Regions from separate parts of the Kitasatospora sp. NBC_01539 genome, predicted to be linked through region 1. Evidence: riboswitches for the same ligand, from Rfam matches in the RefSeq annotation. Region 1 holds a riboswitch; each other region holds the start of a gene.
The links. Region 1 has a riboswitch for thiamine pyrophosphate ahead of thiC (phosphomethylpyrimidine synthase ThiC). Riboswitches for the same ligand answer to the same signal wherever they lie in the genome.

Region 1 (10,325 bases):
GCTCCGGCAGGCGGAGTCCGCTGCCGGCGACCACCTCGTCCTGCAACTCCTGCGACGTCAGCACACGGGCGGGCAGCCCGGCGCCGACCGCGGTGATACCCACTCTCGGGGATGGGAGGTTCATGCCCGCCATGCTGCCGGTGCGGGGCCGTCCCGGGCTTGAGTACCCGTACTCAGCCGTGCGGGCGCCCCGGCCGGTGACCGGGTGCGGGCCGCGGCCGTGACATCCGTCATGCGGTTCCCGGTGCTGACGGCACTGCCGGTGCACCCGCCCGGCACGGGATTCTCGTAGCACCGGGGCAGCCCCGGCGGCGGGCACCACCGGACGGGGAGCGGACACCATGGCGGTCATCACCACGAGCGCGACGGCGGAGCAGGGCGAGTCGAGGGCCGCGGCGCTGAAGCCGCTCGCGATCGACGTCGCCGTGCCGATCGCCGTGTACTACGCGGCCCACGGCCTCGCCGGCCTCGGCCTGGCCGCCTCGCTGACCCTGGGCAGTGCGGTGCCGGCCGTCCGGACCGCCGCCGGGCTGCTGCGGGACCGCCACGTCAACACCTTCGCCCTGGTCGTGCTGGTGGTCAACGTCGTCGGCATCGCCCTCTCCGCGGTCGCCGGCGACCCGCGGCTGATGATCGCCAAGGACGGCGCGCTCAGCAGCGTCATCGGCGGCTCGATGATCGTCTCGGTGCTCGCGGGGAAGCCCCTGATGACGGCGGGCCTGCGGCCGTTCGTCGTGAAGGGCCGCGCCGCCCGCGAGGCCGCCTGGCAGCGGCTCGCCGCCGGATCGGCGGAATTCCGCCGCCACGAGCGGAACTTCACGCTCACCTGGGGCACCGTGCTGGTCGCCGAGTGCGCGGCCAAGGTCGTCGGCGCCTACACGCTGCCGGTGGAGACGATGGTCTGGCTCGGCACGGTCCTCCTGGGCGCGGCGATCGCCCTCGGCGTCCTCGTCGGCAACGTCTTCGCGAGCCGCATGGCCGAGCTGGTCGTCGCCGAGGAGGCGTGACCGCACCGGGCCCCCGGGGACCGGACGCCCGTCCACCGCACCGGCGGTGGACGGGCGTCCGGCGTTCCGGGCTCAGCCCGCGGCGCCGTCCTGCACCGGGATCCGCACCGGGACCGGCTGCCCCGCCGCAGGGTGCGCGGACGGTCCGGCCGCCGTCCCGTCCGGGCCCTGCTGCGGGCCCATCGCCGAGAGCAGCTGCCGCGCCAGGCCGAGACCGGTGCCGCCCATGGCCAGGGCCTTCGCGAACACGTCGCCCATGCCCTCGGCGCCGTTCAGCAGCACCATGTGCTCGACGTTGCCGAACGCCTCCGCGCCGGCCCGCACGATCTCCGGCCAGTTCTCGGCCAACTGCTGCGCGACCACCGCCTCCTGGTTCTCCGCCAGGGCCGCCGCCCGCGCCTTGATCGCCTCCGCCTCGGCGAGGCCCAGGGCCCGCGCCGCCTCGGCGGCCGCCAGACCCTTCGCCTCTGCCGCCGCCGCCTCGGCCAGGCCGGTCGCCTTGGTGGCCTCCGCCGACGCGAGGCCGCGGGCCCGGGTCGCCTCCGCGTCCGCGGTGGCCGCGACCTTCACCCGGTTCGCCTCCGCCGTCGCGTTCAGCTCGGTCTCCCGGGCCAGCGCCTCCGCCGCGGAGATCCGGGCGTCGCGGTCGGCCTGCGCCTTCGTCCGCGTCTCGTACGCGCGGGCGTCGGCCGGCTTGCGGACGTCCGCCTGGAGCTGCTGCTCCTTGCGGTGCGCCTCCAGCTCGGCGACCTTCGTCTCCTGCACGACCACCTCCTGCCGGGAGGCGGCCTGCGCCAGCGGACCGGCCTGCATCGCGCGGGCCGTCGCCGTCTCCAGCTCGGCCTGGTACCCGGCCTGCTGGATGCCGGAGTTGCGGGTGGCCTCGGCCTTGCGGGCGAACGCCTCCTGCTCGGCCTCCGTGGCCCGCCGGTCCGCCTCGGCGGCGGCGATCCGGGCGTCGCGCTGCACGGCGGCCGCGTGCGGTGCGGCGAGGTTCCGGATGTAGCCGGTCGGGTCCAGGATCTCCTGGATCTGCAGCGAGTCGATGATCAGGCCGAGCTTCTCCATCTCGCTGCCCGACGCGGCCCGGGTCTCCCCGGTCATCCGCTCGCGGTCGCGGATCATGTCCTCGACCGTCAACCCGCCGACGATGGAGCGGAGATGACCGGCGAAGACGTTGTGCACCCGGTGGCCCATCATCTTCTGCTGGTCGAGGAAGCGGCGCGCGGCGTTGGCGATCGACACCGGGTCGTCGCCCACCTTGAAGATCACCACGCCCTTCACGTGCACCGGGATCCCCTGCGACGTCACGCACTCCACGTCCAGGTCGGCCTCGTTGAGATCGAGCGAGAGCCTGCGGACGACCTGGACGCCCGGCGTCACCAGCGTGCCGCGCCCGGTGACGATCCGGAATCCGAGTCCCTCCGCGACCCCCTCGGACCGGTGCTTCGAACCGGAGATGATCAGTGCCTCGTTCGGCTCGGCGACCCGCCACATGAGCTTGAACAGCACGATCAGGACGATGATCGAGGCCACGACGGCCCCGGCGATGCCGATGAGCATCGGCTGATTCCCCCTTCAGGGCACGCCGGCGTCCCGTGGCTGCGCTCTGGTGTGCAGGAAGGCGCGGAAGCCGGCGGCAGCAGGAGATTCTGCGCCTGCCGTGATCTCCGCGGAAGAGCCTGCGGCCCTCGATCCGCCCACGAACGCGTCAAGATTCCGTCAAAGCGCCGCCACGTACACCGTCCGCGGCGGCTGGTACTCGACCACCAGCACCGGCGTACCCGGCGCGAAACCCTCGCCCGGCACCGCCGGGTACGCGAGGAACGCCTCCGTGCCCTGCCGTTCCGCGACGTGCACCAGCACCTCGCCGACCAGCCCCGTCCCGACCCTGCCGGTCACCCGGCCCGTGCTGCCCACCATGCCGACAGTGTGCTCCCCCGGCCCACTGGCCGGAACCCGTCTGGACCGGTCCCGGGCCGCCCGCTACGGTGTTGACGTCTTGTTGCGGACGCCCGTCCGCAACCAACGGGAGCTCGGAGCACCGGGCTGAGAGGGCGCTGAAGGGTTCGCAGGTGTGCGAACCGACCGCTGCGCCGACCGCAGGAACCTGACCGGGTAATGCCGGCGTAGGGAGTAAGAGGTCTCATGACCACGTTCGAAGCACAGCCGACGTCTGCCTCCGGCCGGACGGCCGACAGCACGTCCACCGGCTATCCGACCCCGGCCTGGCGCAAGGCCTACCACCAGGGCAGCAGCCCCGACCTGCAGGTGCCGTACCGCGAGGTCGTCCTCACCGACGGCCGCAGCGTGCCGCTGTACGACACCTCCGGCCCGTACACCGACCCCGGCCACACCTCCGACGTGCGGCGCGGCCTGCCCGCCCTGCGCGACCCGTGGATCCGCCGGCGCGGTGACGTCGAGGAGTACGACGGCCGCGAGGCGCGCCCCGAGGACGACGGCATCAAGCACACCGCGCCGCGCGGCGGCAACCTGCGCAACCTCGACGCGGTCTTCCCCGGCCGGCCGCGCCGCCCGCTGCGCGGCCGTCACGGAGCCGCCGTCACCCAGCTCGCCTACGCGAAGCGGGGGACGGTCACCCCGGAGATGGAGTTCGTGGCCCTGCGGGAGGGCCTGGCGCCGGAGTTCGTGCGCGACGAGGTCGCCCGCGGGCGGGCCGTCATCCCGGTGAACGTCAACCACCCGGAGGTCGAGCCGGCGATCATCGGCACCAACTTCCTGGTGAAGATCAACGCCAACATCGGCAACTCCGCCGTCACCTCCTCCATCGAGGAGGAGGTGGAGAAGATGACGTGGGCCACCCGCTGGGGCGCCGACACCGTCATGGACCTCTCCACCGGCCGCAACATCCACACCACCCGCGAGTGGATCCTGCGGAACTCCCCCGTGCCGATCGGCACCGTGCCGCTCTACCAGGCCCTGGAGAAGGTCGACGGCCGTGCCGAGGAGCTCAGTTGGGCCGTCTACCGCGACACGGTCGTCGAGCAGTGCGAGCAGGGCGTCGACTACATGACCGTGCACGCCGGCGTGCTGCTGCGGTACGTGCCGATGACCGCCCGCCGCAAGACCGGCATCGTCTCGCGCGGCGGCTCGATCATGGCCGCCTGGTGCCTCGCCCACCACGAGGAGAACTTCCTCTACACGAACTTCGAGGAACTCTGCGACATCCTCGCCGCGTACGACGTCACCTTCTCGCTCGGTGACGGCCTGCGGCCCGGCTCCATCGCGGACGCCAACGACGAGGCCCAGTTCGCCGAACTGCAGACCCTCGGCGAGCTCGGCCGGGTCGCCCGCGCGCGCGACGTCCAGGTGATGATCGAGGGCCCGGGCCACGTCCCGATGCACAAGATCAGGGAGAACATGGAGCTGCAGAAGGAGATCTGCGACGAGGCTCCCTTCTACACGCTCGGCCCGCTCACCACGGACGTCGCCCCCGGCTACGACCACATCACCTCCGGCATCGGCGCCGCCATGATCGCCTGGTGGGGCACGGCGATGCTCTGCTACGTCACGCCGAAGGAGCACCTCGGCCTGCCGAACCGCGACGACGTGAAGACCGGCGTCATCACGTACAAGATCGCCGCGCACGCCGCCGACCTGGCGAAGGGCCACCCCGGCGCCCAGGCCTGGGACGACGCCCTCTCCGACGCCCGGTTCGAGTTCCGCTGGGAGGACCAGTTCAACCTGGCCCTCGACCCGGAGACCGCCCGCGCCTTCCACGACGAGACGCTCCCCGCCGAGCCGGCGAAGACCGCGCACTTCTGCTCGATGTGCGGGCCGAAGTTCTGCTCGATGAAGATCTCCCAGAAGATCCGCGACGAGCACGGCGACGGCTCCACCGCCGTCGCCCCGGCCGTCGACGCGGACGCCCTGGCCGGCATGCAGGCCAAGTCCGAGGAGTTCGCGGCCCACGGCAACCGGGTCTACCTGCCGCTCGCGGACTGACGACACGGCCCGCAGAGGCGCCGCACCGGGGGCGGGAAGGTCTTCCCGGTGCGGCGGCTCCCGCATGCGCGTCCGCGCTTCACGGGTACCGCTGCGCCCTGACGGCAAACCGGTAGCGTGATGCGGGTTCGCACTCCTGGAGGACGGATGAACCCCGACCATCTCGCCCTGATGGAGGAATTCCGCCGGTTCACCCCGTCCAACTTCAAGATCGAACTCTCGGGTGACGTCATCATCGTGCAGGCGTCGCCCTCGGCCGTCCACGAGCGGAACCTCTCCGTCGTCCGCCGGCAGTTCGAGGCGCACGCTCCGGCCGGTTACCTCTCCACGGGGAACATGGACCTCGCGTCCCCTCAGGCAGCGAAACTGCGGATCCCGGATCTGACGTATCTCCCGGAGGGCGCCATGGCCAGTACGGCGAACTCGGTTCCGGCCGAGCCGGCCCTCGTCGCCGTCGAGATCGTCTCGCCGTCGAATCCGGAGAACGACCGGGTCGGCAAGCTCCGTGACTACCCGGTGATGCAGATCCCGCTCTACCTCCTGGTGGATGCCTCGCAGAAGACCGTCACCCTCTTCCGGGAGCCCGAGGGCGGTCGCTACCGGATGAGGGAGGACGCCGCCTTCGGGGAGACCGTGCACATCCCCGAGCCCTTCGGCTTCACGCTCGACACCGCGGTTCTGCTTCCGTACTGAGGGCTGGTGCCGTCCGGCCCGTCGCGCCGGCCAGGTCGGCACCTGCCCGGGAGCGGGCACGGGCCTGGCGGCTCCGGGCTGAATCTCCGCTCGATGAGAGCTCCCGGAAGAGCGCGGGTCGCTGCCCGGTGGACCTGTCGCCGATGTCCGTGTCGTGCGGGCGTATCACTTCCCGCCGTGTCGTCCTTCCGCTCGTCGGCCGGGTCCTCCGGCTCTCGGACCGGGCGGGAGCGGATAGTTCGTTCCGTCCGCCGACAGGCCGGAGCCGGGTGTCCGGCGGTGGGGCCCGGACGGAACCGCGCGAGGTGATGCCCGTTCCGGATGGCCGCCGATGCTCCGGGTGGACGGCGGTTCGGCCCGAAACCTCCCCGGTGTCGGTTGCTCATCTGGTTACCTGCACGACTACTTGACGGATCATCCGATTCACTGGTTCCGAACTGTGCTGTCCCCGTGCCCTGGTGTGTCCGGGGATGGCCCTCCGGTGGCGGAAGTCCGATGGGCATTGGGCTGTATGGCGTCCACAGCCGCTCCGCGCGCGTGTCAGAGTAGTCGGCCGCCCGAAATGCTTCAGAATGTCAGGAACTATCCAAGTGATGACCACGGTTGTCACGATGTCGAGGAGCGTGAGTCATGCATGCTCGTGAATGGCTCCCCGATCAGCCTGTCCGCATCGGCCGTATCGATTGGCCCGAGCGCAACAACGACGGAACTCATATTCACCTGGAAGCAGGTCGGACCGTCGTCCTGGACCGGCAGCCATGGCAGATTCTGGAGATCCACGAGCACCCCGACCGCGAGTGGCCCGAGGCCTACCGGAAAGCCTGGAACGAGCACACCGAGCTGTGGAGGCACTCCGAGAATCTCTACAGTTCGGGCGGGGCAGCGGGGTTGCTGCAGCCCGACCGGGCCGACTTCTACAAACGGCCCATGATCCTTGTCCTGCGGAACGAGAACTTTCCCCGTTCCGCGCCGAAACACTGGTGCGCACCGGCCAGCCACGACTGGCAGGTCCTCCCGGAGCACTACGCCGTCTGCCGCACCTGCGGCGAGCTGCCGCCCTGCCACAACGGGGAGTACCGCTGGAACGGCGGTCCCCGGAAAGCCGAGCACAACGGGGGCATCGGCCTCATCGTCCCGCCCGGCTGCTGCATGGGCTGTGCGGAACTGATCAGGCCCCGGGTGCGCACGGTGCGTTTTCCCGGACCGAACCTCTGGTATCCCGACCTGGGCTACGGAAGTGCCGTCTTCCACGCCCGGACCGCCTGCGCCGACCAGGTCGACTGCTACCGCATGCAGTGGCGGTCCGAGTACACCGCGCGCAATCCCCAGTCGTCTCCCGACCTGTTTTTCCCGGACGGGGAGAACTTCACGCTGCCGCGGACGAGACTCGCATCGGATCACGCGCAGCCGACCCAGGATCTTTCGGTGCCGAACGGTTTCTCCCCCGCGACGCACGCGATGTTCCCGGCACCCCATGGGAATCTTCCGCCGGTCACCACCGTCATGCTGCCGGAGTTCCAGCAGCCTTCCGCCCACCAGCAGCCGGCCGCCCAGGTCGCCCACCAGGTGCAGGCCGCCCACCAGCAGCCTTCCACCCACCAGGCCCAGGCCGCCCATCAGCAGTCAGTCACCCACCAGCAGCCGGCCGCCCAGGCCGCCCACCAGGTGCAGGCCGCCCACCAGCAGCCTTCCGCCCACCAGCAGTCAGTCACCCACCAGCAGCCGGCCGCCCCGGTCGCCCACCAGCAGCAGGCTGCCCACCAGCAGCCCTCCGCCCACCAGGCCCAGGCCGCCCAGCCGGCTCAGATCGTTCATCAGCAGCCTTCCGTGGCTCCCGTGCAGTCCTTCGCCTCCTCGGCCCCCGCGGAGGACATCGACGCGGTGCTCCGTCTCACGGGAGCCCTCGACCTCGCCATGGCCGACCGCCCGGCCTTCCACGACGCGGAGCAGGCCGCCCGGGTGATCGAGGAACTCACCGCCGCGGTACGCAACATCGCGCTCTGCCTGAACGGGACGAACACGCGCGCCCGCGCCTGACCGCCGGGCCGCCGGCTCCACGGCACGCGGGCCCGGGCGGCCCGGCCCGGGGAGGCCGGCCGCCCGGGCCCGGCGCGGGTGCGGGCGGGTGCGGGCATATCCCGGTGCGGGAGCGGTGGGTGTGGATTAACCTCCGGCGCATGACCTGGCTTCCGGACGACTTCGTGCACCCTCTCCGTGTCGTGCTGCCCGACGGTCATCACCTGCGGCCCATCACGGGGGACGACACCGAGCTCGACCACCCGGCCGTGATGGGCTCGCGCGAGCGCCTCTGGTCGATCTACGGCGAGGCCTGGGGCTGGCCCTCGGCGACGCTGACGGTCGAGGCCGACCGGGCCGACCTGGTGCGGCACGCCGAGGAGATGGTGGCGCACGAGTCGTTCAACTACGCGCTCCTCGACGACGCCGGGACGGCCCTGCTGGGTTGCGTGTACATCGACCCGCCGCGCAAGGCGGGCTTCGACGCCGACATCTCCTGGTGGGTGGTGGACGAGCGGGTCGGCACCCCGCTGGAGGCGGCGCTCGACGTGCTCGTGCCGCGGTGGATCGCCGAGGACTGGCCCTTCGAACGCCCCTGCCTCATCGGCCACGACCTGTCCTGGAAGGAGTGGCTGGCCCTGCCCGACCTCGCCTGACACGGCTCCGCACCGCCCCGCCCCGACCCGGCGGTGCCCCCCGGGGGCCGGGCGGGGCTGCCGTCCGGCCGCGGGGCTTGGCAGACTGTCCGTGTGACGTCGAAATCTCTGGGCAAGGGTGCCAATCTGCCGGTCGCCGCGGACTCCGTGCGGGCGGTGTTCGGCTGGTCCGGCGGCCCGGGTGCGCCCCGGGTGCACGTGTGGGCCCTGCTGGTCGGCCCGGACGGCCGGGTACGGGCCGACGGTGTCGTCGGCGGCCCGCAGCCGCAGCACGCCGCGGAGCCGGTGGAGACCCGGCCCGACGGGCCCGTCGAGGTGCGGCTCGCCGCGCTCTCGCCGGAGACCGACCGGGTGCTCCTCTGCGCCACGGCCGAGGGCGGGACGTTCGGCGGCCTCGGCGGTCTGGAACTCCTCCTGACCGATGCCCGGGACGGCGCGCCCGTCGCAGAGTTCGCCATCGCCGCGACCACGGAGACCGCCCTCGTCGGCGGCGAGCTCTACCGCAGGGCCGGCCAGTGGCGCTTCCGTGCGGTGGGCCAGGGCTACGCGACGGGCTGGGCCGGCCTGACCGCGGACTTCGGCGCCGTCGAACCGGTCGAGGCCGCCGCGCCCGCCGATGCCGCGCCTGCGCCGGCTGCTCCCGCCCCCGCCGCGGTCGTGCCTGCCCCGGTCGTGCCTGCCCCGGTCGCGCCTGCCGCGGCCGAGCCCGCCGAGCCCGACTGGGTGCTCCCTCCCGCGCTCCCCGCAGCCACCGAGCCCCCGCCGTCGACCGTGCACCTGCGGATGCCTCCCGCACCGGCCGCACCGCCCGGTCCTGCCCCGACCACGCCGCCCGGCCCGGCGGCCGAGCCCTCGCCGACACCGCCGCCCCCGCCGTCGACCGTGCACCTGCGGATGCCGCCGTCCGGTCCTCCCGGTGGCGCCGACGCGGCGGCCCCGCCGTACGTGCCTCCGGTGACCCCGCCCGGGGTTCCGCCCGTGGGGCATCCCGGGCCGTACCAGGGCACGCCGCCGGCCGGGATCCCCGTGCCGTCGCTGCCGGTCGACATGGGCAAGCGGCTGTCGCTGCGCAAGCAGCAGGTGGCGGTGAGCCTGGCGAAGCACGGTGCGGCGGGTGTCGCGGCCCGGGTGGTGCTGGTGCTGGACGCGTCGGGCTCCATGGCGGGCCTGTACCGCAAGGGCACCGTGTCGGGCGTGGTGGAGCGGATGGCCGCGGTGGCCGCGCAGCTCGGCGAGGACCGGCCGATGCCCGCCTGGACGTTCGCCTCGTACCCGGCCCGGCTGCCGGACCTCGTGCTCGGGGGCCTGCTGGAGTGGCTGCAGGTGCACGTCCGGGTGGGGGAGATCTCGCTGTTCGGCCGGCCGAAGAAGCCCCGCAAGGGGCTGCTGCCGGGCCAGGTGGACATGCGGATGGTCGGCATCCAGAACGAGGAGCAGCGGGTCATCGCGGAGGTCCGCGCGTACGTGCGGGCGTACCCGGCGCCCGTGCCGACGCTGGTGCTCTTCTTCTCGGACGGCGGGGTGTACCGCAACGCGGAGATCGAGCGGGAGCTGCGGGAGGCCGTCGAGGAGCCGGTGTTCTGGCAGTTCGTCGGGCTGGGGCAGTCCGACTACGGCGTGCTGGAGCGGTTCGACACGCTGCCGGGGCGCCGGGTCGACAACGTGGGCTTCTTCGCGGTGGACGACATCGAGGTGCTCTCGGACCCGGAGCTGTACGACCGGCTGCTCACCGAGTTCCCGCAGTGGCTGAAGGCGGCCCGGGCGGCGGGCATCCTGCACTGACGCCGGGCGGTGCCGCCGGGTGGGCCCCCCGACGCCCTGTCACGGCGCCCTGTCACGGTGTCCGGCCGCACTGCCGGTCGGCCCACCGGCGGGCGTCGGCGGGGGTGTCGGTGACGAGGGCGTCGGCGTGGCGGTCGGCCATGGTGCGCCAGGCGGTGTCGTCGTCGAGCGTCCACACGTAGACCTGGTGCCCGGCGGCGTGCTC
Region 2 (10,325 bases), 290 kb from region 1:
GCCGTCCCAGGTGGTGACCGTGGAGCCGGCGTGCACGGTGGAGCCGTGCGCGAGGATCCGGGAGACGGTGAGCGGTACGTCCTGCATGGTGCTGAACACGCGGGTCCTCCTTGACCGGGTGGCGGCAGACACCGGCGGAGCTACTCACAGGTAGCCACGGCCGGCATGCCGATTCTTGTCCGCCCCGGGCCCGGTGTCAGCATTCGTGGTCGAGTTGAGACCAGCGTCTCCGGCGCAGGCCGGAGCCCGGATCAGCCCACCGGCGAGTCGAGCTCGTCCCGGTCGATGGAGAGGGAGACCCCGCCGTACGACTCGGTGACGTTGCCCTGGTGCTGGTGGATGCGCCCGCTGTCGGTCCACAGGTCGGGGTTGAGGTCGCCGGCGCCGTCGGTGACCGTCGCGTGGCCGTCCCAGCGGGCGTACCAGACGGCGTCGGGCAGCGGGGAGCTGCCGGCCCGGGCGGCCGCCGCGAGGTCGGCGACCCCGGACTCGGCGGAGGAGTAGAAGCCCGCCCGGTGCCCTGCCGCGTGCAGGGCCTGGGTCCAGCCGACGGTGAAGTCCATGACGGCCTGGCTGCACGTGCTGTCGCCGCGCGGGTAGGCCTCCATGTCGAGGTAGACCGGCGTGCCCGCGCCGAAGCCGAGTTCACGCAGCGAGGCGACGGCCTCGGCCGCCTCCTGCTGGCCCTGTCCCACGGCGTCGCCGGGGTCGATGTGCTGCGGCTTGCTGCCGCTCGTGCTGCACGGCGCCTGTCGGCCGACGTGCGTGGGGACGAACCGCCAGCCCATCGCGCGGGCCTGCGCGACCCAGTCCGCGGTGAGCCGCGACTGCGTGCAGCCGCGCTGGCTGCCGCTCGTGTAGATGCCGACCGCGCCGTACGGGGAGTCGTCCCACCAGGTCTGCATGGTGGCCAGGGTCGGCGCCGTGCAGGCGTCGAACCCGGCGCCCTGGTAGACCTCGCCCTCGGCCAGACGGCTTCCCGGCGCGGCTGCCGGGTCGTCGAGCACGGTGCGGCTCAGCCGGGGGCCGGCACCGGGCGGGGCGGCCTCCGCCGCGGGCACGGCGGTGGCGCCGATCAGCAGGACGGTCGAGGCCGCGGCCAGCGCGGCTGTTCCCAAGGTACGCACGCCACAGTCGTACTGACCGATCGTCGGATCGCCGGGTCAGGCGCGCGGCCGATCGGGCACGATTCACCCGGCCGGTGGGGGACTTCGGGGATCATGTAAGGGATTTGCAGGCCCTGCGGTCCTTACGTCAGACTCGTCGCCATGCCCGCCGCCGACACCTTCGCACCGCCCACCGGCTCCGCCGCCGGCACCACCAGCACTGCTGTCATCACCAGCACCGCCGGCACCAGCCCGGGCAGCAGGACCTCGGCGCCCACCGGCGTCGCGGCCTCCGCCCGTGGCCGACGCCCGGAACACGGCCCGGCCCGCGTACCCGCCCCCGTGCTCTGCATCACCGCCATGGCCGCCTGCCAGCTCGGCATCGCCGCCTGCACCTCGCTGTTCGGCCTCGTCGGCGTGGCCGGGGCGACCTTCCTGCGCCTGGCCGTCGCCGCCGTCGTCCTCCTCGCGCTCACCCGCCCCCGGCTGCGCGGACGCAGCCGCCGAGACCTCCTCGCCGCCGCCCGGCTCGGCATCGCCTCCGCCGGGATGACGCTCCTCTTCGCCGCCGCCACCAGCAGGCTGGCCATGGGCACCGCCGCCACCATCGAGTTCCTCGGACCACTGGCCGTCGCCCTCGCGTTCTCCCGCCGCGCCGGACACCTGCTCTGGGCCCTGCTCGCCGCCGCCGGAGTCGCCCTGCTCACCCTGGTGGGTCACGGCAGCGGCGGAGCGGCACTCGACCCCGCCGGACTCGGCTACGCCTTCGGCGCGGCCGCCTGCTACGCGGGCTACATCCTCCTCACCCACCGGGTGGGCGCCGCCTTCCACGGGTTCGAGGGCCTCGCCGTCTCCTTCGCCGTCGCCACCCTCGTCGTCGCGCCGTTCGGAGCGGCCCAGGCCTGGCACGGGCTGGCCGCGTCCCCCTCCCCCGCCCTGCTGCTGCTCGCCGTGGCGGGAGTCGCCCTGCTCTTCCCCGTCCTCCCGTACGCGCTGGAGATGACCGCCCTGCGGCGCATGCCGCAGCGGGTGTTCAGCGTGCTGGTGAGCCTCGACCCGGCGATCAGCGCCCTGGTCGGGCTCGTCGTCCTGGGTCAGCTCCTGGGCGGCGTGCAGTTGGCCGGCATCGGGTGCGTCGTCGCGGCGAGCGTCGGCGCGACCCTCACCGCGCGCCGCTGACCCGGCGTCACCGGCGTACCCCCTACTGGCGGCCGTCGCGGGCGGCGAGGTCTGCGCGGGGTCGCGGAAACGAAGGGCGGGCGGGCGCCGCTGTACGGCACCCGCCCGCCGGAACCCGCTGCGGCAGACCCTTTCCCCGCCCGGGTGTCGCCCTCTCCGCGCACCGGCCGCCGGACCGTCGCTGCCACCCCGCCGCTCGGCGCCCCCGCCGACGGCCGAACGGCCAGGTCCCCTCAGGCGGCCCGCGCCTCCGGGGTCAGGGCGTGATCGATGGGCCGGCCGGGGCCGGGGCCACCGCACGGACCACCCGCGGTGGAGCGGCGGTCGGAGCCGGACCGGCAGGCGGGGCCGTCGGACGGGAGTGCGCCATGGTGTTCCTCCGTCGTGCGGGAGTGGCGGGGATCGAAGCACGCCGGACCGGAGCCCGCCGTCGAGGGAGAAGACTTCCGCAACAAATCGACAAAGGCATAGCTCGACCCGGCCTTTTCGCCCGTTAGCGTGATCCCGGTGCGGCGGAGGAATAACCGAGAAACGCCATCACGGTGGCCCCACCTGCGGATTCACCCGATTCGTGGGCGCCCGGAAACCGCCCCCAGTGCGCCGTACCGTCCGCCGGGGCGCATGATGCGAACGCGGTGCGCCCCCGGCCGGATCGTCGGACAACCGGACGTCACACGGCCTTTCCGGGATTCAGGATTCCCAGCGGATCGAACACCGCCTTGATCTGCCGCTGCAGCGCCGACCCGACCGGCCCGAGCTCCTTCGCGAGCCACTCCCGCTTCAGCAGGCCCACACCGTGCTCACCCGTGACGGTGCCGCCCAGATCCAGTCCCAACGCCATGATCTCGTCGAAGGAGGCCTTCGCCCGGGCCGTCTCGTCCGGGTCGTCCGCGTCGAAGATCACCACCGGGTGGGTGTTGCCGTCACCGGCATGGCTGACGACGCCGATGGTCAGCCGCTGCCGCGCGGCGATCTCCTCGACGCCGTCCAGCATCTCCCCGAGCCGCGACCGCGGCACCGCCACGTCGTCGATCATCGTGGTGCCGAGCCGCTCCATCGCGGGCAGCGAGAGCCGGCGCGCCTCCAGCAGCATGTCCGACTCGGCCTGGTCCTCGGCCGGCACCACCTCGCTCGCACCCGCCGCCCGGCACAGCTCGGCCACCGCCGCCAGCTCCGCCTCCTTCGCCGGACCGTCGAACGCCACCAGCAGCAGCGCCCGCGTCGACTCCGGCAACCCCATCTTCGCCATCGCGTTCACCGCGCGGACGGTCGTCGTGTCCATCAGCTCCATCAGCGACGGCACGTGGCCCGACGCCATCACCGAGCAGACCGCCGCGCTCGCCGCGGCCGTACTGGGGAACTCCGCCGCGAGCGCCAACTGCGGGGCCGGCGCGGGACGCAGCGCCACCACCGCCTCCACCACGACCGCGAGCGTGCCCTCCGACCCGACGAGCAGCCGCGTCAGGTCGTACCCGGCGACACCCTTCGCCGTACGCCGACCGGTCGTCAGCAGTTGCCCGTCCGCCAGCACGACCTCCAGGCCCAGCACGTACTCGCTGGTCACGCCGTACTTCACGCAGCACAGCCCGCCGGCACCCGTCCCGATGTTGCCGCCGATCGTGCAGGACTCCCAGCTCGACGGATCCGGCGGGTACGCCAGCCCGTACCCGGCCGCGGCCCGCGACAGCTCGGCGTTCACCACACCCGGCTGCACGACCGCGATCCGGTTCACCGCGTCGATCTCCAGGATGCGGTTCATCTTCACCATCGACAGCACGATGCAGCCGTCCACGGCGTTCGCCCCGCCCGACAGACCGGTCCGCGCCCCCTGCGGCACCACCGGCACCCGCAGCTCGGTCGCCGTCCGCATGACGTGCTGCACGTGCTCCACCGTCTCCGGGAACACCACCACCGCCGCCACCCCGGCCTCGCAGAACCCCGCCATGTCGTGCGCGTACGCCGCCACGACATCCACGTCGACGGCCACCGCCGCCTCCGGGAGCCCCGCCAACAACCGGTCGACCAGATCACCCACGGCAGCCTCCACCTCTCGCACACCCGTCCGCTCTGCACTCTGCCCCCGCCGGACGCCCGCGGCAAGGACGGTGCACAATCACCGATCACGCCACCGCCGGACCCACCCCCGAGCGCGTCCGCCCCCGAGCGGGCCCCGGACGGTCGCCGGGCGCACGCAACGCGAAGGGCGGGTACCGACTTGCGTCGGTACCCGCCCTGAGCTGGGCTTTCGCCTCACCTGCGGAGGGTGTGGGATTTGAACCCACGGTGAGGGGTCACCTCACGACAGTTTTCAAGACTGTTCCCTTAGGCCGCTCGGGCAACCCTCCTGGCGGGGGTCAGCCTAACGGTTCGGGGCCTCCTCGGTGCACTCCGTTTCCGGGTGGGCGTCAGCTGTCGCCCTTGCGCTCGCCGAGGGTGACGGTGGTCTTGGCGGCCTTGCCGTCGCGGGTGTACTCGACCTCGACCTTCTCGCCGGGCTTGTGCGTCCAGATCTCGGAGACGAGGGTCGGGCCGCTGTCGATCGGGATGCCGCCGAGCTTGGTGATGACGTCCCCGGGCTTGAGGCCGGCCTGGTCGGCGGGGCCGCCGGCCGTGACGGCCGCCTGGCCCTGGACGGCGGCGGTCTGGATCTGGGCGCCGTCGCCCTTGTAGTCGTCGTTGCGGAGGACGCCGAGGATCGCGTAGACGGGCGTGCCGTCCTTGATGAGGGTCTCGGCGACCCACTTGGCCTGGTTGATCGGGATGGCGAAGCCGAGGCCGATCGAGCCGGCCCGGCCGGAGCCGCTGGTGTTGGACTGGATCGCCGAGTTGATGCCGATGACCGCGCCGGAGGCGTTGAGCAGGGGGCCGCCGGAGTTGCCGGGGTTGATCGAGGCGTCGGTCTGCAGGGCGTTCATGTAGGAGGCCTGGGCACCGGTCTCGTCGCCGGAGGCGACGGGGCGGTCCTTGGCGCTGATGATGCCGGTGGTGACGGTGCCTTCGAGGCCGTACGGGGCGCCGATGGCGATGGTGGCGTCGCCGACGGCGGCCTTGTCGGAGTCGCCGAGGGGCAGCGGGTTGAGCTTGTCCCTGGGCGGGTTGTCGAGCTTGACGACGGCGACGTCGTAGCCCTGGGCCCGGCCGACGACGGACGCGTCGTACGAGGAGCCGTCGGAGAACTTGACCGTGAGCTTGCCGCCGTTGGCGGCGGGGGCGACCACGTGGTTGTTGGTGAGGATGTGGCCCTCGGTGTCGAAGACGAAGCCGGTGCCGGTGCCGGACTCCTGGGAGCCGGTCGCCTTGATGGTGACGGTGCTGGGCAGCGCCTTCGCCGCGATGCCCGCCACGGAGTCGGGGGCGCGGTCGGTCACCTTGCGGCTGTCGCTGACGCTGACGGTGGTGCTGGAGTGCCCGGCGCTGCTGTCGCTGCCGTCTCCGTCGGAGACGGCGACGCCGATCGCCCCGCCGGCCACACCGGCGACGAGGGCGACGGCCGCGACGAGGGCGATGAGCCCGCCGCGCTTGCGGCGCGGGGCGGGGCCGCCCGCGGAGGCGTACGGGTAACCGGGGCCGCCGGGCTCGGCCGGTCCGCCGGGGACCCCGGGGCCGCCGGTGGGGTGGCCCCAGCCGCCGACGGGGTGGCCCGCGCCGAACGGGTGGTGCGCCTCGGTCGGGGCGGAGGGTCCGGCGGGCGGCGGGGTGCCGGGGGTGCCCGGCGTGCCGTACGGGTCGGTCGACCCGGTGGCCGGAGCCGCCGGGACCGGCGCAGCCACCGGGACCGGGACAGCCGCCGGGGCGGCGTACGGGTCGGCGGCGACCGGGGCGGCGTACGGGTTGGACGCCTGCGGCTGGGGCACGACGGGCGGCGGCGCGTCGATGTAGGCGGGCGCGGCCTGGGGTGCGGCGGGCGGCGGCGCGTCCAGGTAGGCGGGCGCGGCCTGGGGCACGACGGGCGGCGGGGCATCGATGTACGGGGACGGCGCGGCGGGCGCGGGTGGCGCGGCCGGGGCGTCGCTCAGCTTGGCGAAGGCGAGCGTGGGCGCGGACTCGACGACCGGCGGCGCGGCGGCCGGCGCGGTGTCGTGAGCCGGACCCACCGCCTGGGGCGCACCGGAGGGCTGGCCCTCCTGCGGCCCGGTGGACCCACTCGCGTGCTCGGTGCTCACGGACGACCTCCATAGCTGACAGGACCTAGAACCATAGTTTTTCGCATCCCGGATTCGGTTGCCGTAAGGAGCCCCCTGAAGAACGCCTAAGAATCCTTAGGTGTCCCCGACGAACCGCCCTCCGACCTGGTCCGGAGCCCTCTGCTCCGTCCCGCGATCCGGACGGCGGACCTCCGGGCCTTGGCCTCCGGGACTGCGCCGGATAGCCTGTCGTCCTATCTGAACACGCGGGAGCTTGGACCTTCCAGGCTGAGAGTGCGCCGATCGACCGGCCGGGCAGTGACCGGCCGGGCCGAGGTGGCGCAGACCGCCTGAACCTGTCCGGGTAATGCCGGCGTAGGGAGTATCGGCCATGACGGCTGTTCCGCCTGCCTCTTTTTCCGATCCTGGAACCGGGTCTGAGCCCGTCGCCCCGGACGGCGCGCGTGTCGAGGCGCCGCTGGTGCTGGACACCGCTCCCCCGCGGACGCTGGACTTCCGGGCGCAGTTCGCGCTCTGGGCCAACCTCGGCGTCAGTCTGATCGGCTTCCAGAGCGCGGTCACGGTGCTGGTGGTGGGCGGCCGTGAGCTGTCGTTCGCCGCGGCCGTGACGGCGATCGTCGCGGGCACGGTCATCGGCACCTCGATGCTGGGCGTGGCGGCGCTGATCGGCGCCCGGACGGGCGCGCCGGCGATGGCGATGCTGCGCGGGCTGTTCGGCACCCGGCTCTCCTTCCTGCCGACGGTGCTCAACATCCTGCAGTGCATCGGCTGGGGCGTGTTCGAGCTGATCGTGATCGCCGGCGGCGCGCAGACGGTGGCGGGCACGCAGGGGTGGCGCTGGCTGTTCGTGCTGCTCGCCGGCGTGGTCACGACGGTGCTGACGATCTGGCCGCTCGGCGCGATCGCGGTGCTGCGCAAGTACGTGGCGGTCGCGGTGGGCGTGGCGATGGTGTACTTCACCGTCCAGCTCGGCCGGCAGGGCTTCCCGGACCCGGGCGCGGGCAACTGGCACGGTTTCCTGACGGCGACCGACGCGGTCATCGCGGTGTCGGTCTCCTTCGTGCCGCTGGCCGCGGACTACACCCGGCACGCCCGCACCGCGACGTCGGCCTTCTGGGGCAGCTTCACCGGGTACTCGCTGGCCCAGGCCTGGTGCTACGCCCTCGGCCTGATCGCGCTGCTGCAGTCGGGCGGCGACCCGTCGAAGGTGTTCTCCTCCTTCACCGGGGTGGCCGCCGGCTGGGTGTTCCTGCTGGTGCTGGTGGTGCGCGAGACCGACCAGTCGTTCGCCAACGTGTACTCGACGGCGATGTCCGTCCACAACCTCCTGCCGCGGGTCGACCGCCGTCTGCTCACCGGCGGGATCGGCGCGCTGGTGACGCTGCTGGCGCTGCGCATCCAGGAGGGCGAGTTCTACGAGACCTACGCGAACTTCCTCTACCTGATCGGCGCGGTCTTCGTGCCGCTGCTGGCGGTGCTGGCGGTGGACTACTTCTTCGGCGCCGGCCGGCAGGGCTGGAACACCGCGCAGGACGCCCCGGCCCGGCCGCTGATGCTGCTGCCGTGGGTGCTCGGCTTCGCCGCGTACCAGTTCCTGGCGCCGACCGGCATCGCCGACTGGTGGACGGACTTCTGGATGCGGCTGCGGGACGCGGTGGGCTTCACTCCGCAGTCCTGGACGTCGGCCTCGCTGTTCGGCTTCCTCGTGGCGGCGCTCGCGACCTGGGGCCTGACGGCGCTGACCGGCCGGACCTCCGGCACCGGGGCGGACGCCCGCTGACGGCCGTACCGGCCGACCGGCAGGACTAACCGGACCGACCCGAACCAGCCGGACCGACCCGGACCGACCCGGCAGGCCACCGCCCGCCGGGAGGCCGCGCCGGAGCTGTTCACCGCGGGTTCCCCGTGGCGGGTGCGTCCGGACATCCGGGCCCTCGTAGGGTGTTGCCGTGGACACCCGAAGACTCCGTCGGACCGTTCCCGCGGCAGCGGGCGGCCCCGCACCCGACCGCGGCGCCGTCGAGGTCGTCGCGCACCGCGGCTCCTCGGCGGCCCTGCCGGAGCACACCCTGGCGGCGTACCGGCGGGCGATCGACGAGGGCGCGGACGGCCTGGAGTGCGACGTCCGGCTGACGGCCGACGGGCAGTTGGTGTGCGTCCACGACCGGACGGTGCAGCGCACCTCGGACGGCCGGGGCGTGGTCTCCACGATGACGCTCGACCAGCTCGCCGCGCTGGACTTCGGCTCCTGGAAGTCGCCGGACGCGCCGGAACCGAGCCCGGTGCTGACGCTGGCGCAGCTGCTGGAGCTGGTCGCCGGGGCCGGGCGGCCGGTGCGGCTGGCGATCGAGACCAAGCACCCGACCCGCCACGCGGGCCGCACGGAGACCGAGCTCGTCCGGCTCCTCGACCACTACGGCCTGCTGCCGCGGACGGCCGAGGAGTCGCTGGTGCGGATCATGAGTTTCTCGGAGCTGGCCCTGCACCGGGTGCGCCGCGCGGTGCCGGCGGTGCCGACGGTGTACCTGCTCGACCGCCGGTGGCCGGTGCTCGGCCGGACGCGGTCGCTGCCCGGCGGCGCCGGCATCGCCGGTCCGGGGATCGAACTGGTGCGGCGGAGCCCGGGGCTGGTCCCGGCGCTCCGCCGGGCGGGGCACCGGGTGCACGTGTGGACGGTCGACGACCCGGCCGACGTCGACCTCTGCCTGGAGCTGGGTGTGGAGGCGCTGATCACCAACCGGCCGCACGAGGTGCTGGCCCGGCTCGGGCGCTGAGCGGGCCGTCCGGCGGGTGTCCGGGAGCGTCCGGCGGCACCTCGTCCGGTGCCCGTCCGGGCGCGGGGCGGAACCGGGTGTACAGGACGCGCACAACAGCGTGCGCGGGGCGGTCAATCTCCTGAACGGGGGTCAGCGGACGCTCAATTCCTGTGACTTTCACAACGGACCGTAAGCAGTTTTTCGCCGGTTGAATACCGTCCGTCGCGGTACCTCGAAATGTCCGCGCGCGATCGCCCGGGGCTCGTTTCCGACGCATTCCGGAGGGGCATCCATCCCTCGGCAGACGCTGAAGGAGGTCCCGGGGGTGGCGTTGATGGTGGCGCGTGCTGTGCCCGAGAAGGTAGGGCCGACTTCGTCGACCTTGGCGGTGCCGCACGGTCCGGCCAGTGTCGGCGCCGCACGGCGACGGATGCGGCGGGAGCTCGGTGATCGCGCGATACCGGAGACGGTCATCGACGACGCGGTGTTGATCCTCTCCGAACTGCTGAGCAATTCCTGTCGGTACGCGCGGCCGCTCGGAAAGCTCGCGGAACTCGACGAACGGACCGTCGAGGAACACGCCGCGGAGGAGCTGGCGGACGTCCTGGCATCGGCCGTCACCAACCGCGCCCGGAACGCCGGCCGTGCGGATCCGGACGACATCTCCGAGCCCGGGCCCGGCGGCATCCTGGTGCGCTGGTGGACCCAGGCGGACGGGCTGACGGTGGAGGTCACCGACGGCGGCGCACCGACCCGGCCGATGCCTTCCAGTCCGTCGCTGACCGCGCGCGGCGGGCGCGGTCTGAGCATCGTGGGACGCCTCGCCAGCGCATGGGGCGTCCGCGACGCGCCCGGGGAGGTCACCGTGTGGGCGGCCCTGTCCCTGTGCGACGGCAAGAGCGGCGAACCGGTGGCGTAGCGCGCGCCCGGCGGGCCGCGGGCGCCCGGACGCACGGCGGCGGCCCGGAATCTCAGTAGGCTTCCGGTGCACTGTCGCCGTACCCGGGAGCCCCACCATGGCCAAGAAGGCCGCGAAGTCCTCGTCCGAGCCCAGCACCTCCACCGCCACGGGCGAGATCCCGGTCGTCGGCGCGCGGGAGAAGTGCCCCTGCGGTTCGGGCCGCCGTTACAAGGCGTGT
Region 3 (10,325 bases), 1.9 Mb from region 1:
GGCGGGCTGGCCCGGGTCGGGATGTCCGCCTCGATCACGGCGGGGCTGATCGGCCCGGCCTGAGCGGGCCGCGGGCGCTCAGCCCTGCTGCTGGTAGTCCCAGGCCTGCTGCTGCGGCACGGGTGCCTGCGGCTGCGCGTACGGCTGCTGCTGCGGCACGGCCGCCTGCTGCTCCCAGCCCTGCTGCGGCTGGTAGGAGGCCTGCTGGTACTGCCCGTCCTGCGGATACTGCGCGTACTGCGCGTACTGCTGCTCGTACCCGTACCCGGGCTGGGCGTACTGCTGCTCGTACGCGGGCTGGGCGTAGCCGTTCTGCGGATACGCGACCTGCGCGTACTGCACCTGCCCGTACTCGTCCTGGTAGGCGGTCTGCTGCCAGGTCCCGCCCTGGGCCTGCCCCTGGTCGTGGCCGGCCTGCTGCGCGTACGCGGCCTGCTGGCCGTAGGCGTCCTGCTGGACGGGCTGCTGCTGGTACGCCCAGAACTGCTGCTGCTCCACCTGCTCCTGCTGCCAGGGCTGCTGCTCGGTGTAGACGCCGTCGTCGGCCGCGATCTCCTCGACCCCGGCGTACGCGGCGCCCGGGCGCTCGGGTTCGATCGGGCCGACCTCGCCGACCACCGGCACCGGCGCCACGGCGGCGTCCGGGGTGCCCGCGGCGCCGCCGGTGGCCGCCGCGAGCAGGGGTATGCGAGCGAGCGGCGCGGGCAGGGAGCCGTCGGGGCCGCGCAGCGACCGGCCGACGGCGACGCCGCGCTTGACGGAGGCGGTGACGAAGACCTGGCCGACGGCGAACGCGGCCGCGCCGACGCCGATGACCAGCACCGACTGCAGGGCCATGCCGGCGACGACGGTCAGGAAACCGCCGAGCGCGGTGCCGCGCCAGACCAGGGGGGCCCGGTTCTGCAGCAGCAGCTCGGCGATCAGCCAGAGGGCGACGGCCGCGAGGGCGGCGTACAGCAGCAGGTACCCGATGCCCATCCTGCTACCTCCCAGTCACATGCCCCGCGTGTGCGGGCGACTGTACAGGCTTGCGGCGAACACCACCGCATCCGTGACGGGGTGCGCTCAGCGCTGGTGGAGGCCCAGGTTCTGGTAGATCTCCAGCGTCGAGGTGGAGTGGTTGAGGGTGATGAAGTGCAGGCCCGGCGCGCCCTCGGCGAGCAGCCGCTCGGACATCGCGGTGGCGTGGTCGATGCCGACCGCGCGCACGGCGACCGGGTCGTCCTCGACCGCGCGGAAGCGCGCCACCAGGTCGGCCGGGAAGTCCGAGCCGGACAGCTGCGGGAAGCGCTCCAGCTGCTTGATGTTGGTGACCGGCATGATCTCCGGGATGATCGGCGTCTCGCAGCCGGCCGCGGCGACCCGGTCGCGCAGCCGGAGGTAGTCCTCGACCTCGAAGAACATCTGGGTGATGGCGTAGTCGGCGCCCGCGCGGCACTTGGCCACGAAGTGCCGGATGTCGTCGTCCCAGTTCTCCGAGCGGGGGTGCATCTGCGGGAACGCGGCCACGCCGACGCAGAAGTCGCCGATGCCCTTGATGAGCTCGACCAGCTCCGAGGCGTAGGTGACGCCGTCGGGGTGGCGGACCCACTCGCCCAGCGGGTCGCCGGGCGGGTCGCCGCGCACGGCGAGCACGTTGCGTACGCCCTCGTCGGCGTACTGGCCGATGATGTTGCGCAGTTCGGCGACGGAGTGGTCGACCGCGGTGAGGTGGGCGACCGGGGTCAGGGTGGTCTCGGTGGCGATGCGGCCGACGAGGTTGACGGTGCGGCCGCGCGAGGAGCCGCCGGCGCCGTAGGTCATGCAGACGAAGTTGGGGTCGAGCGCCTCGACGCGTCGGATCGCGTCCCACAGGCGGCGCTCGGCGGCCTCGGTGCGCGGCGGCATGAACTCGAACGAGAACGAACGGTCGCCGACCGCCAGCAGGTCACGAACGGTCTGCGCGCGGTCGGTCCTGGTGGAGGGGATACCGAGAGCCATGCTTGCAGGCTATCGGTGCTGCGCGGAGGGTGACCAAACACGGTCCACTGAATGAGACGCGCCGCCGTGCCCGCACGGGCCGGCCCGACGGGCGGCGGTGCGGAGTGTCCGACAACCGCCGGATAGTCTGATTGACAGTCCAGTGATCCGGAGTACCACCGTGTCCCCCTCCACCAGCCTCCCCGCCAACCCCGTCGACCGGGAGGCCGTGCGCGAGCGCGTCAACACCGCTCTCGCGGAGTTCATGGACGGCCGGAGCGCCCTGCTCGCCACCATCTCCCCGCAGCTCGACCCGGTCTCCGGAGCGCTGCGCGACTTCCTGCTCGACGGCGGCAAGCGGCTGCGCCCCGCCTTCTGCTACTGGGGCTGGCGCGGCGCCGGCGGTGCGGCCGACGACCCCGGCATCGCCCGGGCGGCCGCCGCCCTCGAACTCCTCCAGGCCAGCGCACTGGTGCACGACGACCTGATGGACCGCAGCGACACCCGCCGCGGCCTGCCCTCCGTGCACCGCCGCTTCGAGAGCCTGCACCGCGAGCACGGCTGGCGCGGCGACCGCGAGCAGTACGGAGCCAGCGCGGCCGTGCTCCTCGGCGACCTGCTGCTGATCTGGTGCGACGAGCTCTTCCACGGCTCCGGCCTGCCGCACGCGGCCGTCCGCGCCGCCAAGCCCGCCTTCGACCTGATGCGCACCGAGGTCATGGTCGGCCAGTACCTCGACGTGCTGGAGCCCGTCGCCGGGGACTCCGCCGACGCGCGGGCCCTGGAGCGGGCGCAGACCGTGCTGCACTACAAGTCCGCGAAGTACACCGTGGAGCGGCCGCTGCAGGTCGGCGCCCTGCTGGCCGGCGCCGGGCCGGAGCTCGTCGAGGCCTACGGCGCGTTCGGGCTGCCGCTCGGCGAGGCCTTCCAGCTGCGCGACGACCTGCTCGGCGTGTTCGGCGACCCGGCGGTCACCGGCAAGCCCGCCGGCGACGACCTCCGCGAGGGCAAGCGCACCCTGCTCGTCGCCCACGCCATGCGCGGCCTCCCGGCCGCCGACGCCCGGCGGCTCGACGAGCGGCTCGGCGCCCCCGACCTGTCCCCCGACGAGGTGCCCGGCCTGCGGGCCCTCGTCGTGCGCAGCGGCGCGGCGGACGTCGTCGAGCAGCGCATCGACCACCTGCTGCGGCAGTCGCTGGCCGCCCTCGACGCGGCGCCGCTCGCCGGAGGGCCGGCCCGCGGCGCCCTGCTGGCGCTGGCCGAGGCGGCCACCGCACGCGCGTACTGACCCCGCGCGCCGGAGCGGCCGCCCCGGCGCGGGGCTCGGGCAGCGGGCTCGGGCAGCGGGCTCAGGCGGTGCGCAGGCGGCGGGCCAGCTCCGCGGCGGCCGCCCCGGGGTCGTCGGCGGCGGTGATCGCCCGGACCACCACGACCCGGGTGGCGCCGGCGGCGAGCACCTCGTCGAGGTTGCCGAGGTCGATGCCGCCGATCGCGAACCACGGGCGGTCCGTCACGGCCTTCGCCGCGTACGTGACCAGGCCGAGGCCGGGGGCGTGGCGGCCGGGCTTCGTAGGGGTCGGCCAGACCGGGCCGGTGCAGAAGTAGTCGACACCGGGCTCGGCGATCGCCGCGTCCACCTCGGACTCCGCGTGGCAGGAGCGCCCGATGATCGTGTGCCCGCCGACGACGGCGCGGGCGGCGGGCACCGGCAGGTCGTCCTGCCCGAGGTGCAGCACGTCCGGGCCGGCGGCGTGCGCCACGTCGGCCCGGTCGTTGACCGCGAAGAGCTTGCCGTGGCGGCGGGCCGCGTCGGCGAAGACCTCCAGGTGCTCCAGCTCCTGCCGGGCCTCCAGACCCTTGTCGCGCAACTGCACGACGTCCACGCCGCCGGCCAGCACCGCGTCCAGGAACTCGGGCAGGTCGCCCTGCTCGCGCCGGGCGTCGGTGCACAGGTAGAGGCGGGCGTCGGCGAGCCGCGCGCGCGGGTCGGCGGTCATCAGAGCGCCATCGCCTGGGCGCGGCGCTTGACCTCGGTGGCACGGTTCTCGATCAGGGCCTGCATCGGGCTGCCGGGCAGCGACGGGTCCTCGGTGAACATCCACTCGAGGATCTCCTCGGTGCTGAAACCGCAGTCCTTCAGCACCGTCAGGGTGCCGACCAGGTGCTTCACCAGGCCGTCGTCCTCCACGAAGGCGGCCGGCACCTGCAGCGACCGGTTCGGTCCTCGGCGGACGGTCAGCAGGGTGCCCGCCTTGGCCATGTTGCGGACCTCGGTGATCTGGACACCCCACCGCTCGGAGATGTCGGGCAGGTACAGCCAGGCCGGGACCAGGGCGTCAATCTTCGGATCAATCTCGCTCACAGCACCAGACTGCCACCTGAACGGCCCCCGGCGCACACGGCCCCCACCGGCGCCACCGGCCGGTCACGGACCGTGACGGCGCGCGGGGTCAGCCCGCGGCCGCCTTGAGCTGCACCGCGGGGTCCGCGGCGAGGGCCCGGTCGAGCACCGCGCCACGTTCGATCAGCCGCTTCGCCTGGGCCAGGTCACGCGGGCGGTCGACGGCGAGCAGCGCCGCCAGGGCGCCGCCGCGCAGCCACAGCACCGACCAGGAGGCGTCGTCGGGCGAGCCGCGCCACAGCGGTTCGTCACCGTCCGCGCGGTGGCCCGCGTACTGCACCGTCCGTCCGAACTGCTCCGACCAGAAGTAGGGCACCGGGTCGTACGGCGCCTCCGAACCCAGCACCGAGGCCGCCGCCGCCCCGCCCGACCGCAGGGCGTGGTCCCAGTGCTGCACGGCCAGCCGTGTGCCGGAGCGCGCCGACGGGTACGCGACGCAGTCGCCGGCGGCCCACACGCCGGGGGCGGTGGTGCGCAGCCGGTCGTCCACGAGCACGGCGCCCGCCGCGTCGAGGGCCACGGCGGAGCCCGCCAGCCAGCCGGTGGCCGGGCGGGCACCGATGCCGGTCACCACGAGGTCGGCCTCGACGCGCCCGCCGTCCGCGAGCAGCAGGCCGCCCGGCTCGACGGCGGCCACGCCGGTGCCGCAGCGCAGGTCGACCCCGGCGTCCGCGTACCAGGCGGTCATCAGCGCGCCGAGCTCCGGCGGCAGGGCGCCGGGCAGCGGGGCCGGTCCGGCCTCGACGACCGTGACCGCGCAGCCGAGCTGCCTGGCCACGGTGGCGGTCTCGGCGCCGATCCAGCCGGCGCCGACCAGGGCCAGGCGGGTGCCGGGGGTGAGGTCCGCGCGCAGGGCGAGGGCGTCGTCGACGGTGCGCAGCACGCGGGCGCCGGCGGTGCCGGGCAGCAGACGGGGCGCGGCGCCGGTGGCGAGGACGAGGGCGTCGTGGGTGACCGGCCCGCCGTCGGTGTGCAGCACGCCGGGTTCGAGGCCGGTGGCCCGGCGGCCCAGCAGCAGTTCGACGCCGAGGGCGTCCCAGTCGAGGTCGAGAGCGGTGGAGTCGGCCAGGCCGAGCAGCACCTCCTTGGAGAGCGGCGGCCGGTCGTAGGGGCGGTGCGGCTCGTCGCCGACCAGGGTGATCCGGGCGGTCAGGCCGCCCTGCCGCAGGGCTGCCGCGCACTGCGCACCCGCCATGCCGGCGCCGACGACGACCACCCTGTCCGTACCGCTGAGCTCCACCACGCCGGTCACCCTATCGGCCGGGGTGTCCGCCCTGTGTACGTCCTTTAGGGGAGCGCGACACGCGGCGTTATGGTGGGTGCACACCTCACACGGGAGCCCGGTGCACCGGGCTGAGAGGCGGGCTGGTGCGGCCTGCGACCGTCCGAACCTGATCCGGGTCATGCCGGCGAAGGGAGCAGAAGCGACGTGGCACGGCCTCACTCCGACGTGCTGGTGATCGGCGGCGGCATCATCGGCCTGGGGGTCGCCTGGCGGGCGGCCCAGCACGGCCTGTCGGTGACCCTCGTCGACCCGGCCCCGGGCGGCGGCGCGGCGCAGGTCGCCGCCGGCATGCTCGCCCCGGTCACCGAACTGCAGTACGGCGAGGAGCCGCTGCTGCGCCTGGGCATGGCCTCCAACGAGCGGTACGCGGCGTTCGCCGCCGAGCTCACGGAGGTGACCGGCCTGGACACCGGCTACCGGGAGACCGGTACCCTCGCCGTCGCGCTGGACTCCGACGACCGCGAGGAACTGCGCGAGCTGCACGCCTTCCAGGCGCGGCTCGGCCTCACCTCGCACTGGCTGACCGGCCGCGAGTGCCGGCGCCTGGAGCCGATGCTCGCCCCGGGCGTCCGCGGCGGCCTGCACGTCACCGGCGACCACCAGGTGGACGGCCGCCGGCTCGCCCGCGCCCTCGTCGAGGCCTGCACCCGGGCCGGCGTCGCCTTCGAGCGGGCCCTCGCCGCCGAACTCCTGCTGGACGGCGACCGGGCGGTGGGGGCGCGCACCGACGCGGGCACCGTGTGCCCGGCCGGCCGGGTGGTGCTCGCGGCCGGTTCCCGCAGCCACCTGCTGCCCGGGCTGCCGCCGGGCGTGCTGCCGCCGGTGCGGCCGGTGAAGGGGCAGGTGCTGCGGCTGCACGTACCGCCCGCGTACCGGCCGTTCCTGGCCCGCAACGTCCGTGCGGTGGTGCGCGGGCAGCACGTCTACCTGGTGCCGCGTGCCGACGGCGAGCTCGTCATCGGCGCGACGACCGAGGAGCAGGGCCATGACACCACCGTCACCGCGGGCGGCGTGTACGAGCTCCTGCGCGACGCGCACGCGCTCGTGCCCGGCCTGACCGAGCTGCCGCTGGTCGAGACGGGCGCCGGGCTGCGGCCGGGCTCGCCCGACAACGCGCCGCTGCTCGGCCCCACCGCGCTGCCCGGCCTGGTCGCCGCGACCGGCCACTACCGCAACGGGGTGCTGCTCACGCCCGTCACCGCCGACCTGGTCGGCGCGTACCTGGCGACCGGCCGCGTGCCGGACCTCGCCGCCCCCTTCTCCCCCGACCGCTTCCGTCCGAAGGCCGCCGCATGACCGACATCGCACTGACCGTGAACGGCGAGGCGCGCGAGCTGCCCGCCGCCACCACGCTGGCCGAGGTGGTGGCGCAGGCCTGCGCCGCACCCACCGGGGTCGCAGCCGCCGTCAACGAGGCGGTGGTGCCGCGCAGTTCGTGGGGCGCCACCGTGCTCGGCACGGGTGACCGGGTCGAGATCCTCACCGCCGTCCAGGGAGGCTGACCGATGGCCGACGACGTCCTCGTCATCGCGGGCACCGCCTTCACCTCGCGCCTGATCATGGGCACCGGCGGCGCGCCCAGCCTGGAGGTGCTGGAGCAGGCGCTGCGCGTCTCCGGCACCGAGCTCACCACCGTCGCGATGCGGCGGGTCAACGCCGCCACCCGGGGCTCGGTGCTGGAGGTGCTGCACCGCAACGCGATCCGGGTGCTGCCCAACACGGCCGGCTGCTTCACCGCCGGGGAGGCCGTCCTGACGGCCCGGCTGGCCAGGGAGGCGCTCGGCACCGACTGGGTGAAGCTGGAGGTGATCGCCGACGAGCGCACCCTGCTGCCCGACCCGATCGAGCTGCTGGACGCCGCCGAGACGCTCGTCGACGACGGCTTCACCGTGCTGCCGTACACCAACGACGACCCGGTGCTGGCACGGAAGCTGGAGGACGTGGGCTGCGCGGCGATCATGCCGCTGGGCTCGCCGATCGGCTCCGGGCTGGGCATCCGCAACCCGCACAACTTCCAGCTGATCGTGGAGGGCGCGGGCGTGCCGGTGATCCTCGACGCCGGGGCCGGCACCGCCTCCGACGTGGCCCTCGCCATGGAGCTGGGCTGCTCCGCGGTGATGCTGGCCTCCGCGGTGACCCGCGCCCAGGACCCGGTGCTGATGGCCGACGCGATGCGGCGCGCCGCCGAGGCGGGTCGGCTCGCGTACCGCGCCGGGCGCATCCCGCGGCGCTTCCACGCGGAGGCGTCCTCGCAGATGGCCGGCCGCGCCGACCTGGAACCCGGCGCGCGGGACACCCGGGAGCACCCGGCGTTCTGAGGACCGGCGCAGGCCCCGCACGGGCCGTTCGCGGACGGGATGTCTCAACATCGGCACAACCGGCGCCGGCGCCGCGGCGCGCGGGGCGGGGGGCCGTCCCCCGCCCCTAGACTCCTCGGGTGGACATGACGCTCGACGACCCCCTGATCGGCGCCCTGCTCGACGGCCGGTACCGGGTGGATCGCCGGATCGCCGTCGGGGGGATGGCGACCGTCTACCGGGGCACCGACACCCGGCTCGACCGGGTCGTCGCGCTGAAGGTGATGCACCCGTCGCTCGCGGCGGACGCCGAGTTCACCGGCCGGTTCATCCGCGAGGCCAAGGCCGTGGCCCGGCTGTCGCACCCCAACGTGGTCAACGTCTTCGACCAGGGCGCGGACGGCCGCGCGGTCTTCCTGGCGATGGAGTACGTGCCCGGCCGCACCCTGCGCGACCTGCTGGCCGACCGCGGGGCGCTGTCCCCGCGGGCCGCGCTCGACGTCCTGGAGCCGGTGCTCGCCGCGCTGGGCGCCGCCCACCGCGCCGGCCTGGTGCACCGGGACGTGAAGCCCGAGAACGTGCTGATCACCGACAACGGCATGGTGAAGGTCGCCGACTTCGGGCTGGTCCGGCTGCTCACCGGCACCGACGGCGCGGGCGAGGCGGTCACCAGCACCACGTCCACCGGCACGGTGCTCGGCACGGTCTCCTACCTCGCGCCCGAGCAGATCCGCCAGGACGGCGCGACCGACCAGCGGGTCGACGTCTACGCGGCCGGCATCCTGTTGTACGAGATGCTGACCGGCGCCAAGCCGCACACCGGCGAGAACGCCGTGCAGGTGATCTACCGGCACCTCAACGAGGACGTGCCCGCCCCCTCGCTCGCCGCGCCCGGCGTCGGCCGCGAGCTGGACGCCATAGTGGCCGCCGCCACCGCCCGCGACCCGCAGGCCCGCCCGTGGGACGCCGTGGAACTGCTCGCCGCCCTCCAGCGGGCCCGGCGCAGCCTCACCCCGTCCCAGCTGGACGCGGAGCCGCCCGCCTCGACCCGGCCCACGCCGCAGTTCCCGACCGGCGAGGTCACCGCGGTCGTCGACCGGCCGGTGGAGCGCACCAGCGTGCTGGAGATGCCGGCCGGCCTGTCGGCGGCGCCGCCGCGCCGGGGCGACGAGACACTGACGCTCACCCCGCAGCGCCCGGCCGCGCCGCGCCGGTCGCGGACCCCGCTGATCTGGGCGGCGGTCGTCGCGGTGCTGCTGGTGCTGGTCGGCGGGGCCACCTACCTGCTGTCCAACGGGCTGTACACGACGGTGCCGCCGGTGCTCGGGCAGACCGAGGCGCAGGCCGTCGCGACGCTGGAGCGGGCGGGGCTGCGCGGCGCGTTCACGCAGCAGTTCAGCGAGACCGTGCAGGCCGGGCAGGTGCTCGGCACCGATCCCGGGGTGGGCGCGCGGGCCCGCAAGAGCGAGCCGGTGAAGGTCGTGGTCTCCAGGGGTCCGGACCGGGTGCCGGTGCCGGAGCTGGAGGGCCGGCCGGTCGAGGAGGCGCGCAAGGCGCTCACCGACGCCCGGCTCACCCCGGGCACGACCCGGGAGGAGTTCGACGACACGGTGCCGAGCGGATCGGTGATCTCCGCCGACCCGGCGGCGGGCACCTCGGTCAGCCCGGACACGCCGGTCGCCCTGGTGGTCAGCAAGGGCATGGCGCCGGTGCCGGACGTCGTGGGCCTGACCAGGGACGAGGCGGCCAAGGCGCTCACGGACGCCGGTTTCACCGTGCAGAGCAGCGGGCTCAACCTGTTCGGCACCGGCAAGGTGACCGCGCAGACGCCTGCGGCGGGCAAGCCCCGCCCGCAGGGCACGACCGTGGTCATCAGCTTCGGGCTGTTCTAGGGCGTGTCTGCTCTGGGGCGTGTCTGCCGCCGGCCACCGGTCGGCTGCGCCGCGGGCCAGGCCAGGCCGCTCAGGCCAGGTCGGGTCAGGTCGGGTCGGGTCAGGTCAGGTCAGGTCAGGTCAGGTCAGCGGATCGGGCCGTCGCCGGGCTTCTCCTGGTACGAGTACCGCTGCTCGGACCACGGATCGGCGAGGTTGTGGTAGCCGCGCTCCTCCCAGAAGCCGCGCCGGTCGGCCCGCATGTACTCGACGGCGCGCACCCACTTGGGGCCCTTCCAGGCGTACAGCTGCGGCACGACCAGCCGGACCGGGAAGCCGTGCTCCACGGTGAGCGGGTCTCCGTTGCGGTGGGTGGCGAAGACCGTCCGCGGGTCGGTGAAGTCGGCGAGCCGCAGGTTGGCGCTGTAGCCGTACTCGGCCCACACCATGACGTGGGTGACGCCGGGTGCGGGCGGCACGAGGTCGAGGACGGTCTTGGCGGCGACGCCGCT

Region 2: another riboswitch for thiamine pyrophosphate. It lies ahead of OG335_RS19935 (purine-cytosine permease family protein); the one in region 1 lies ahead of thiC (phosphomethylpyrimidine synthase ThiC).
Region 3: another riboswitch for thiamine pyrophosphate. It lies ahead of thiO (glycine oxidase ThiO); the one in region 1 lies ahead of thiC (phosphomethylpyrimidine synthase ThiC).

Annotation. Positions count from the first base shown of each region.
Region 1 covers NZ_CP109390.1:4,317,781-4,328,105, reverse strand. The annotation lists gene OG335_RS18655 (3-oxoacyl-ACP synthase III family protein) at 1-124, opposite strand, end outside; gene OG335_RS18650 (VC0807 family protein) at 342-1,007, shown strand; gene OG335_RS18645 (flotillin family protein) at 1,080-2,570, opposite strand; gene OG335_RS18640 (hypothetical protein) at 2,730-2,930, opposite strand; TPP riboswitch at 3,028-3,160, shown strand; gene thiC (phosphomethylpyrimidine synthase ThiC) at 3,156-4,973, shown strand; gene OG335_RS18630 (Uma2 family endonuclease) at 5,121-5,666, shown strand; gene OG335_RS18625 (hypothetical protein) at 6,297-7,703, shown strand; gene OG335_RS18620 (N-acetyltransferase) at 7,844-8,338, shown strand; gene OG335_RS18615 (vWA domain-containing protein) at 8,432-10,120, shown strand; gene OG335_RS18610 (glycerophosphodiester phosphodiesterase) at 10,173-10,325, opposite strand, start outside.
Region 2 covers NZ_CP109390.1:4,607,462-4,617,786, reverse strand. The annotation lists gene OG335_RS19965 (long-chain fatty acid--CoA ligase) at 1-99, opposite strand, end outside; gene OG335_RS19960 (DUF1906 domain-containing protein) at 252-1,127, opposite strand; gene OG335_RS19955 (EamA family transporter) at 1,269-2,285, shown strand; gene OG335_RS19950 (FAD-binding oxidoreductase) at 2,956-4,320, opposite strand; tRNA gene OG335_RS19945 (tRNA-Ser) at 4,543-4,630, opposite strand; gene OG335_RS19940 (S1C family serine protease) at 4,691-6,448, opposite strand; TPP riboswitch at 6,666-6,808, shown strand; gene OG335_RS19935 (purine-cytosine permease family protein) at 6,891-8,210, shown strand; gene OG335_RS19930 (glycerophosphodiester phosphodiesterase) at 8,380-9,204, shown strand; gene OG335_RS19925 (ATP-binding protein) at 9,437-10,105, shown strand; gene OG335_RS19920 (DUF5926 family protein) at 10,203-10,325, shown strand, end outside.
Region 3 covers NZ_CP109390.1:6,254,167-6,264,491, reverse strand. The annotation lists gene OG335_RS27165 (phytoene desaturase family protein) at 1-63, shown strand, start outside; gene OG335_RS27160 (hypothetical protein) at 79-978, opposite strand; gene metF (methylenetetrahydrofolate reductase [NAD(P)H]) at 1,066-1,980, opposite strand; gene OG335_RS27150 (polyprenyl synthetase family protein) at 2,141-3,247, shown strand; gene thiE (thiamine phosphate synthase) at 3,309-3,956, opposite strand; gene OG335_RS27140 (Rv2175c family DNA-binding protein) at 3,956-4,321, opposite strand; gene OG335_RS27135 (NAD(P)/FAD-dependent oxidoreductase) at 4,410-5,612, opposite strand; TPP riboswitch at 5,683-5,795, shown strand; gene thiO (glycine oxidase ThiO) at 5,790-6,941, shown strand; gene thiS (sulfur carrier protein ThiS) at 6,938-7,147, shown strand; gene OG335_RS27120 (thiazole synthase) at 7,151-7,963, shown strand; gene pknB (Stk1 family PASTA domain-containing Ser/Thr kinase) at 8,089-9,834, shown strand; gene OG335_RS27110 (molybdopterin-dependent oxidoreductase) at 9,960-10,325, opposite strand, start outside.